Regions from separate parts of the Kitasatospora sp. MBT66 genome, predicted to be linked through region 3. Evidence: riboswitches for the same ligand, from Rfam matches in the RefSeq annotation. Region 3 holds a riboswitch; each other region holds the start of a gene.

Region 1 (3,266 bases), on a different contig from region 3:
CACCTGCTGTACGAGCGCCTGTACCTGTACGTCCAGCCGGAGCCGGGGCAGGACCCGCTGGCGTACGGCGCGGCGGTGCGGCTGCTGATCGACCACCGGCGGGCGGCGAAGCGGCTGAACGCCAAGCGGCAGGAGCGGCTGCACGCGGAGGCCGAGTGGCAGGGCGAGGTGGCGGCCGGACTGCTGCGCCGGGCGGACCTGGTGACCTGGCCCCGGCTGTACACGCTGCTGCTGCGCGCGGCCGGGGTGGACACCGCCGACGGAGAGGCGGTGCGGGCCTGGCTGGAGGGGTTCCGGGAGCTGCCGGAGGAGGAGCGGCTGGCGGCGTTCGCGGCGCTGGAGGCGGACGGTGTGCTGGACCCGGTGGACGACGGGGGCTGGGAGGCCGGCGGCCGGACGCTGGCGGTCGGGATGGCCACGGACGGCGCGCGGCGGCTGCTGGAGCAGGGGCTGATGCGGCGCAGCTACCGGAACCTGGCCGAGCTGACGGCGCTGGGCCGGCCGATGCCGGAGGAGCTGGCCGGGGACTTCGGGGCGTTCGAGGAGGCGGCGGCGATGGCGGCGCTGGAGCTGGCCGGGACCTGGACGGTGCCGGGGCTGCCGGAGCTGCTGGTGGCGGAGTTCCCGGAGCTGGCGCCGGAGCCGGGGCCGGCCGAGATCGACGCCTATCTGGCCGGGCTGGACGCGGCCTGGGCCGAGGAGGAGGCGGCCTGGGCCCAGGAGGAGGAGCCGGCGGACGGGGAGTGGCCGGCGGAGGCCGAGGAGCCGGCGGACGGCGACGAGCGGGCGCCGGAGCAGGCGTAGAACACGGCGAGGGGCCCCGGCCGGTGCGGCCGGGGCCCCTCGTCCTGCTCGGGGGAGGCGGGGTCAGGGGGTGACGCCGCGCTGCTCGAACCAGGTCTCCGGGTCGACCGGGGCGCCGCCGCCGGGGCGGACCTCGACGTGCAGGTGGGCGCCGGTGACGTTGCCGGTCGCGCCGACCTTGCCGATCTGCTGGCCGGGGAGGACCTTGCCGGAGCCCTTGATGATCGAGGAGAGGTGGCAGTACCAGATCTCGGTGCCGTCGGGCAGGGTCTCGACGATCCGGTAGCCGTAGGCGCCGGCCCAGCCGGCCGAGGTGATGGTGCCCTGGCCGACCGCGTAGACGGGTTCGCCCTGGTCGGCGGCGAAGTCGAGGCCGGTGTGCAGGTGCGCCCAGTAGCGCGCGCTCTGGCCGTAGTGGGCGGAGAGCCGGTAGTCGCGCACCGGCAGCTTGATGGCCGCGAGCTTGGCCTTCTCGGCCTCCTCGGCGGTACGCCTGGCCTGCTCCTGCTGGGCGACCTGGGCGGCGCGCTTGGCCTCGGCCTCCTGGGCGGCCTGGACCCGGGCGGTCTCCTCGGCGGCGGTGCGCTGGCTGTCGGCCTGCTGCTGGATCCGGGCCGCGAGCGCGAGGCCGGGGTCGGCGGAGAGCGCGACCGGGGTCTCGTCGGGGGTCTCCACGGCGGGCGCGGCGGCCGGGGTGGCGGAGGCGAAGCCGGTCGCGCCCAGGGTGGCGGCGACGGCGGTGACGCCGAGCAGCGGCGCGGTGCCGCGGGTCTGACGGGGCATCCGGTGCCGGCTGGTGTCGGCGGCCGGCGGGGCGCTCTCGTCGGCGGGGCCGCCGAAGGGGCCGTGGCCGGCGAACGGGCCCGGATGGTCGAGCAGCTGGGTGCCGGTGGAGGACCCGGACGGGTGTGCCTGGGTGTGCGTCGACGCCACGGAGGCGCGCTCCTTTCCTTCCTTCGCGCCTACCGGGTTAGCTGACGGGTTCGGAGCAGGAAGGTCTCCTACGGCTGAGCCTGGGCGGTGCCCTGACCCGGCCGATTCACCCCAAGGAACATGGTTCCCCGGCTCCCATGGCCTGCCCGGAGGGCCGGCCGGCGGGATTAGGCGACGGCGCACGGTGCCGTCTGGGTACGGCGTTGCGGACCGCGCTGCGTTATCAAACGTTAATCCGAGAGTCCCCCGATTCCAAGCCATCCGTTGGTGACGACCGGACATGGATCGGACGCTACGCGGCCCGATGGGCGATTTGTGACGTTTGATGACACCTGACACTACCGAACGTGAGAGGACGTCAACGAACGGGGTCCCATCTGAGTACGACTACTCATGTGCGGCCGGAGCCGCGCGGCCATTCTGGGCGCCATGAGCGCACCGATGCAGTCACGCACCACGGCCGCCTACTACATCCAGGCCGTCCTGTCCTTCGCCCTCTCCGGCGCCGCCCTCGGCTTCGGGATCGCCTTCCTCCCGGTCGAACCGTGGACCAGGGCCTTCCTCGCCGTCGGCCTGCTCTGGACGGTCACCTCGGCGTTCACCCTGGCCAAGGTGGTCCGGGACCGGCAGGAGACCACCGATCTCGTCACCAGGGTCGACCAGGCCCGGCTGGACAAGCTGCTGACCGAGCACGACCCGTTCAAGGTGGAGGGGGTCTGACCGGGCCGGGTACGGACCGCCGCTCGGGAGGGCTTGACGGCTAAGGCTATTAGCCTTAGCTTTATGGCTATCGGCACTCGCCGATGCCCCGCCCCGAGGAGGCTCCCATGAACGGCACCATCGCCCCCGCCACCCGCTACCTCGACCTCCCCGGTGGCCGGATCGCCTTCGACGACACCGGGCGCGGCGACGGCGCCCCGGTCGTCCTGCTCCCCGGGATGCTCGACAGCCGGGCCGCGTACCGGCACCTGCGCCCGCTGCTGACCGCCGCCGGCCGCCGGGTGATCACCATGGACCTGCGCGGCTTCGGCGAGTCCTCGATCCTCTGGGAGGACTACTCCCCCTCCGCCATCGCCGGCGACGTGCTCGCCCTGCTGGACCACCTGGGCGTCGAGCGGGCCGTGCTGGCGGGCAACTCCTACACCGGCGCCAGCGTGGTCAGAGCCGCCGGTGACGCCCCCGGGCGGGTCGCCGGGATCGTCCTGCTGGACGCCTTCGTCGAGAACGTGCCGCCCACCGCCCTGCAGCGGGCGATGGTCCGGGCGATGGGCGCGCTGCTGGTCCGCTCGCCCGCGTTCTGGGGGCTCTACCTGCGCAAGGCCGCCTTCCCCGGCCCCAAGCCCGCCGACCACGAGGAGTACGTGGCCGGACTGGTCTCCGCACTGCGCACCCCGGGCCGGCGGACCGCCACCCGCGGCTACGTGCACGGCGACGCCTCGCCCGTCGGCTGGACCTCGGCCGTGCGCTGCCCGGCGCTGGTGGTGATGGGCTCCAAGGACCCCGACTTCGGCGACCCGGAGCTGGTCGCC
Region 2 (3,266 bases), on a different contig from region 3:
GCTGTTCTCCGGCCACTCGAAGCCGGAGGCACCGGTGGCGCCCTGCACCCCGACGGCGACGCAGTCCACGGCCTTGCCGCCGGTGCCCGCGCCGAGGTTGAAGCCGGTCAGCCGGTAGGCCCGGGGGTTGGGTTCGAGCAGGGTGCGGGAGGCGACGCAGGACTCGTAGACGATGTCGTCGGAGGGCTGCTGGGGAGTGCGGGTGTCCAGCGGACCGTCCCACCAGTAGGCGTCCTCCCAGGTCTCGTGGCTGACGCAGCTGCGGAAGGTGATGCCGTGGCTGGCGTGCGGCACGAACGCGTGGCTGCCCGCGTCCCGGACGACCACGCCCTCGACCACGGTGCCCCGGGTGGCGTCGCCGAGCCGGTGGAAGTGCAGCCCGTACCGGCCGAGCACCGGCGCGGTGACCGGCGCGGTGCCGTCCGGGCCCCGCCAGGTCTCCTTGGTGTCGGCGCGCGGCCCGACCCAGCGCAGCGCGGTGTGCCGGACGTCGGCCCGGCGGGTGCTGGTGAGGTGGACGTGCGCGCGGCCCTTGGCGCTGCCCTCGACCCGGACGCTGCGGGTGAGGTTGAGCAGTTCGGCACCGACGGTGACGCCCCCTCCGGCGGCGACCCTGGGGTGCGGGTACTTCAACGGGGTGGTCAGGGTGACGGTGGTTCCGCTGACGGACCGGACGGTGACGAGGTCGTAGGCGGCGGCGAAGCCGTCCTGGTCGGGCGGGCCGGTCGGGGTGACGGCCAGTTCGTCGCCGGGGAGCCAGCCGGCGGGCGGGGCGGCCAGGTTGACGACGGTGTCGCCGGCCCTGAGCTCGCGCTCGGCGCGGACCCAGGCGGTCTTGGCGGCGCCGTCCAGCCGCAGGTAGCCGGCGCCGGTGACCCAGAGGCCGACGTCGGTGTCGACCACTTTCATACCGTCACCCTGGAAGCGCTTCTCGTCGACGGCGGGGAAGCGGAGGGTGTGGACCCGGTCGCCGTCGGGGGCGAGGGCGAGGGTGCCGCGGATCTCGACGTTGCCCGCGGCGGCGAGGGTGAGGGTGCGGTCGGCGGCGAAGGTGAGACTGCCGCCCGGCTCGACCAGCAGGGAGCCGACCTCGGCGTCGGTGTCGAGCAGGACCTTGTCGGTGATCCGGACGGCGCTGCGCGGTCCGGGCGGGCCGCCGCCCCAGCCGGCCCGGTCGGACCAGCGGCGGCCGCCCTGGTCGACGGTGGGCGCGGGAGCGGGCGGCTCGGGGGGTCCGGTGCCCGGGGCGGCGGTCGCGCCCGGCGGGGCGGCGCCGTGACCGCCGTCCTGGCCCATCGGGGCGCCCTCCCCGGGCGGGCCGGCGCCGACCACGGCGGCCGGGGTGACGAGCCGGGTCTCGCCGGTCAGCGAGCGGCGCAGGACCTCCTCGCCGCTGATCGCCGCGAAGGCGGTGCCGACGGCCAGCCAGCGCAGTAATGCGCGGCGGCTTACGGGAGTTCGGGGTGGTTCGGGTGGGATGTCCGGTCTGCGATGCTTTGCCCTGCGATGCGCCCCGCGCGGCCTGGCGGCCGGACGGGCGGCGTCCGGCTCCTCGTCGATGCCCATCGGTGCGTAGCCCTCCCCCCGGGCGGCTGCGTCGGCGCCGGCATGGCGCCGACGCTCTGAAGCATAGGCAGTTGTGTTGGCCATGACGGGCGTTGCTGGAAATCGGTCATTTCTGATCATGAAGGACAGCGGTTCAGCACGGCTTTCGTAAACTGTGACGGTAGTCACACATGTTTGCGGTTTGAAGCCGGCTCTGCTTAACGTGCTCCCCGTTCGTGGCCACACGGACCCAGCCCGTCCGCGACGCCGAGTCCTGCCGTCGGGCGTGCTGGCAGCGCAATACATCACGGCAGGAGCGGGGGAACCACAGGTAGTTCGCCCAGGACCGGTCCACGGACCGGACCCGGGCTAGGGGTGAAGCCGCGTCCACAGCGCGGCCGGGCAACTCCAGCCCGAATCCGACAGCTCACCTCGCAGGCGTGGGAGAGGACCACGTCTTCATGCTGCCCACCAACGGCACCCGTCTGTCCGGCCGCACCCGCCGCGCGATCGCCGCCCTCGGCGTCGCGGGCATCGGCCTCACCATCCCCTGCCTCACCGCCGGCACCGCCTCGGCCGCCTCCGTCGCCACCTGGGACAAGGTCGCCCAGTGCGAGAGCACCGGCAACTGGAGCATCAACACCGGCAACGGCTTCTACGGCGGCCTCCAGTTCACCAACTCCACCTGGGCCGAGTTCGGCGGCACCTCCTTCGCCGCCCGTGCCGACCTCGCCACCAAGGACCAGCAGATCGCGATCGCCGAGAAGGTGCTCGCCGTGCAGGGCCCCGGCGCCTGGCCGGTCTGCTCGGTCCAGGCCGGTCTGACCAAGGGCGGCACCCCCGCCGCCGTGGACACCTCGGCCGCCGCCCCGGCCACCAAGACCCCGGCCCCGGCCGCCAAGCCCGCCGAGAAGCCGGCCGCCAAGCCCGCCGCCGAGCCCGCCGCGAAGGCCGACACCCCGGCCGCCTCCGACGCCGCCCAGCAGCGCACCGGCGCCCAGGACTGGCAGAAGTGGCACCGCCAGGCGGGCCAGGAGGCCTCCGCCGACTACACCGTGGTCGCCGGCGACTGGCTGTCCTCCATCGCCGACAAGAACAACGTCCAGGGCGGCTGGGAGCGGCTGTACGAGCTCAACCGCTCCACCCTGTCCGAGGGCCCGCACAGCATCTACCCGGGCCAGCACCTGGCCCTCGGCGACCGCGCCGAGGCGAAGGCCCCGGCCGCCGACAAGTCCGGCAAGGGCTTCGACTGGTTCAACCGCGCCAAGGACGCGCAGAACGGCTCCGGGACGGCCGCCAAGCCCGCCGCCGAGCCCGCCGCGAAGGCCGAGACCCCGGCCCCCGCCCCGGCCGCCACCGGCAGCATGGCCGCCGCCGTCTCCTTCGCCCAGTCGAAGGTCGGCCAGGCCTACGTCTACGGCGGCACCGGCAACGGCGGCTGGGACTGCTCCGGCCTGACCCAGGCCGCGCTGCGCGCCGCGGGCATCTCCGTCCCGCGCGTCGCCGCCGACCAGGCCGCCGCGTCCACGCACGTCTCGCTGGACTCGCTCAAGGCCGGCGACCTGCTGTTCTGGTCCAACAACGGCCAGGACTCCGGCGTCTACCACGTCGCGCTCTACATCGGCGACGGCAAGTACGTCGAGGCCGCCAACCCGAGCTCGGGCGTGCGGGTCCAGACCGTCGCCAACTGGGCGCCGGACTTCGCCGGCCGGGTCTGATCC
Region 3 (3,266 bases):
GAACGGATCGGCAGCCTGCTGACCGCCACCTCCTCGGTGGTCCTCCGCGCCGGCGGCGAGCAGCACGAACTCTCCACCCCCGTCTCGGTGCACGGCTCCCGGCTCCGGCTGCGCGCGCCGCTCGACTCCCCGGTGACCTCCGCCGCCGCCCGCGAGCAGGACGGCCTCGCCGTCGTGCTCGACCTCACCGACATCGCCCCGGTGGCCGTCCGCGACCGGGTCCGCGGGCGTCTCACCCTGGCCGGCCGGCTCCACCTCGCCCACCTCGCCGACGACGGCCTCAGCGTGCACCTGCGCCTGGACGTCGCGCACGCCGTGCTCTCGACCCCGTACGGCACCACCGCGATCACCGGCGCCGACCTCGCGGCGGCCGCCCCCGACCCGCTGGCCCGCTACGAGGCCGGACTTCTCACCCACCTCGCCGACGACCACCCCGACGCGCTCGCCGTGCTCACCCGGCTGCTCGACCCGGCGCTGCTCACCGACCGCCCCGACGTCCGCCCGCTCGCGCTCGACCGGTACGGCCTGGTGCTCCGCCTGGACCACCCGCACGGCCACCGCGACGTCCGCCTGGTCTTCCTCGAACCGGCCCGCGACGCCGACGAGTTCGGCCACCGGGTGCACCAACTGCTGTCCGCCGCCGAGCAGGAGCCGGCCGCCCACAGTTCCTGAACCCACCGGAAGCAGAACCGGGCTACCCCGAACCAACTCTGAAGCCTGATCAACTCCGCCGCAGCGGACCCCGGGCACGACGACGGCCGGCCCGGCCCACGAGAAGTCTCGTGAGCCGGGCCGGCCGGCAGGACGGGCGTGTCCCGCGCCCGTCGATCCACTCGGATGCGGCGTCCACCCGGTCCAGCGGTCACCCGACATGACCATTCCGGGAGGTCGTTTCGCCCCGCATCCGGCGGAGGCAGATGATCCGACCGAGGTCAGATCGCGACGTCGTGCGCCCGCAGGTAGGCGATCGGATCGATGTCCGAGCCGTACTCCGAGCCGGTGCGGATCTCGAAGTGCAGGTGCGGGCCGGTCACATTGCCGGTCGCACCGGAGAGGCCGATCTGCTGGCCGGCGGTGACGGTCTGACCGATGGACACACCGATCGAGGACAGGTGCGCGTACTCGGCGTACTTGCCGTCGGCGAGCTTGATCTCGACCTCGTTGCCGTAGGCGCCGCCGTTGCCGGCCTTCACCACGGTGCCGGCCGCGACCGCGCGCAGCGGGGTGCCGGTGGCAGCGACGAAGTCGGCGCCGGTGTGGTGGCCGGAGGCCCACATCGAGCCGGCCACGCCGTAGGCGGTGCCGAGCTTCGGGTTGGCCAGCGGGGCGAAGAAGCCGGAGGTGGCGGCGACCGGAGCCGCGGTGGCCGGCTTCGCGACCGGGGCGACGACGGCCTGAACGGCGGGCTGGGGGGCAGGCTTGGCGGCGGGCTTGGCAGCCGGGGCCGCCGGCTTCGCGGCCGGAGCGGCCGGCTTCACCGAGTCCTGCGAGGTCTGCGCCTTGGCGGCGGGGGCGGCCGGCTTGGCGGCCTCGGCCGGGGCGGCGGGCTTCGCGGCCTCGGCGGCCTTGGCGCCGAGCGCGAGGTGCTGACCCGGGAAGATGAGGTTCGGGTTGGCGCCGATGACCGAGCGGTTGTGCTCGAACAGCGCCTTCCAGCCACCCTCGACGTTCTTCGCGTCGGCGATCTTCGACAGGGTGTCCCCGCCGACGACCTTGTAGTCGACCGGGGCGGCCGGAGCGGCCTCGGCGGCGGGAGCGGCGGCGGCAGCCGGGGCGGCCGGGGCGTTCTCGGCAGCGGCCGGCGCGGCGTCGACGCTGGCGGCGCCGGTCCAGGTGCTGGTCTGCTGCGAGTGGCCGGCGGCCGGGGCCTCGTGCGCCTGGGCGGTGACGGTGGTCACCAGCGGGAGGGCGAAGGCGGCGCCGGTGACGGCGGTGGCGATGCCGATGCGGACGGCGCGGGGCATGGCGATACGACGAGCCTGTGCGGGCATGGAAGCTGTCCTCTCCGACGCCTGCGAGGTGAGCTGTCGGGTTCGGGCTGGAGTTGCCCGGCCGCAGAGAAATGCGGCTTCACCCCAAGCCGGACCGTCAATTCGGGTCCGGCGACTTACCTGTGGGTCCCCCGCTCCTGCCGTACAGAGTTCGTTGCGAACCACCGGGCAGCGGCAGGACTAGGCGTTCCACCCGGTGGCCACCCGGGCTGACGCCGGGCGGTCGCTGAACTAAAACCCATCCGTTCGGGTGAAGCAATGTCGATCTCCGGAGCCCGGGACCAAAGTCCGGAACACCGTGACGCTCCGCATGAAAGGCATGCACAGTACGCACACAATCCATTCACTGCGCGCACGTGATCCGCAACCCTCCGCCGATGTCGTCATCAGTGCGCACACGATCACTCACGGAACGGACATCCCCGACACACCCCCGGTGACCCTTGTCACGTCGGCCCCGTGGGCCCCACCATGGGCCGTGACCACCACCGATGCAGGCACCCTGCGGTTGGGCACCGCGCAGGGACGCTGGGTACTTCTGGCGACGGTGCTCGGCTCCAGCATGGCGATGCTCGACGGAACCGTCGTGAACGTCGCACTGCCCCGGATCGGCACCGATCTCGGTGCCCAGCTCGACGCCCTGCAATGGACGCTGAACGCCTATCTGCTCACCCTGGCGGGCCTGATCCTGCTCGGCGGCGCGCTCGGCGACCGGTACGGGCGGCGCCGGATCTTCCTGCTGGGCGTGGTCTGGTTCGCCGCCGCCTCGGCCGCCTGCGCCGCCGCGCCGACCATCGAGGTGCTGATCGCGGCCCGCGCCGTGCAGGGCATCGGCGGGGCGCTGCTCACCCCGGGCTCGCTGGCGATGCTCCAGGCGGTGTTCCATCCGGACGACCGCTCGGCGGCGGTCGGCCTCTGGTCCGGCCTCGGCGGGGTCTCGGCGGCGGTCGGCCCGTTCCTCGGCGGCTGGCTGGTGGACGGCCCGGGCTGGCGCTGGATCTTCCTGCTGAACCTGCCGCTGGCCGCGATGGTGATCGCGGTGGCCGCCCGGCACGTCCCGGAGAGCCGCGACGAGAGCTCGACCGGGCGGTTCGACGTGCTCGGCGCGGTGCTGGCCGCTCTCGCGCTCGGCTCGATCACCTATGCGCTGACCGCCGCCGGGGGCGGCCTCTCCGCCACGGTCTGGGTCACCGGCGCGGCCGGCCTCCTGCTCGGCGCCGCCTTCATCGTGGTCGAGCGCCGCACCGCGGAGCCGATGCTGCCGCTGGGCCTGTT

Evidence for each region. A riboswitch is a leader RNA that binds a small molecule or an ion and turns the genes downstream of it on or off. The one in region 3 is predicted to bind cyclic di-AMP.
Region 1: another riboswitch for cyclic di-AMP. It lies ahead of BI06_RS10905 (M23 family metallopeptidase); the one in region 3 lies ahead of BI06_RS35305 (LysM peptidoglycan-binding domain-containing M23 family metallopeptidase).
Region 2: another riboswitch for cyclic di-AMP. It lies ahead of BI06_RS55325 (transglycosylase family protein); the one in region 3 lies ahead of BI06_RS35305 (LysM peptidoglycan-binding domain-containing M23 family metallopeptidase).

The regions. Positions count from the first base shown of each region.
Region 1 covers NZ_JAIY01000004.1:939,146-942,411, reverse strand. The annotation lists gene BI06_RS47945 (hypothetical protein) at 1-804, shown strand, start outside; gene BI06_RS10905 (M23 family metallopeptidase) at 868-1,737, opposite strand; cyclic di-AMP (ydaO/yuaA leader) riboswitch at 1,750-1,921, opposite strand; gene BI06_RS10900 (YiaA/YiaB family inner membrane protein) at 2,167-2,457, shown strand; gene BI06_RS10895 (alpha/beta fold hydrolase) at 2,565-3,266, shown strand, end outside.
Region 2 covers NZ_JAIY01000020.1:179,298-182,563, forward strand. The annotation lists gene BI06_RS41850 (hypothetical protein) at 1-1,566, opposite strand, end outside; cyclic di-AMP (ydaO/yuaA leader) riboswitch at 1,832-1,999, shown strand; gene BI06_RS55325 (transglycosylase family protein) at 1,986-3,263, shown strand.
Region 3 covers NZ_JAIY01000015.1:25,941-29,206, reverse strand. The annotation lists gene BI06_RS35310 (DUF2470 domain-containing protein) at 1-672, shown strand, start outside; gene BI06_RS35305 (LysM peptidoglycan-binding domain-containing M23 family metallopeptidase) at 933-1,991, opposite strand; cyclic di-AMP (ydaO/yuaA leader) riboswitch at 1,995-2,158, opposite strand; gene BI06_RS35300 (MFS transporter) at 2,470-3,266, shown strand, end outside.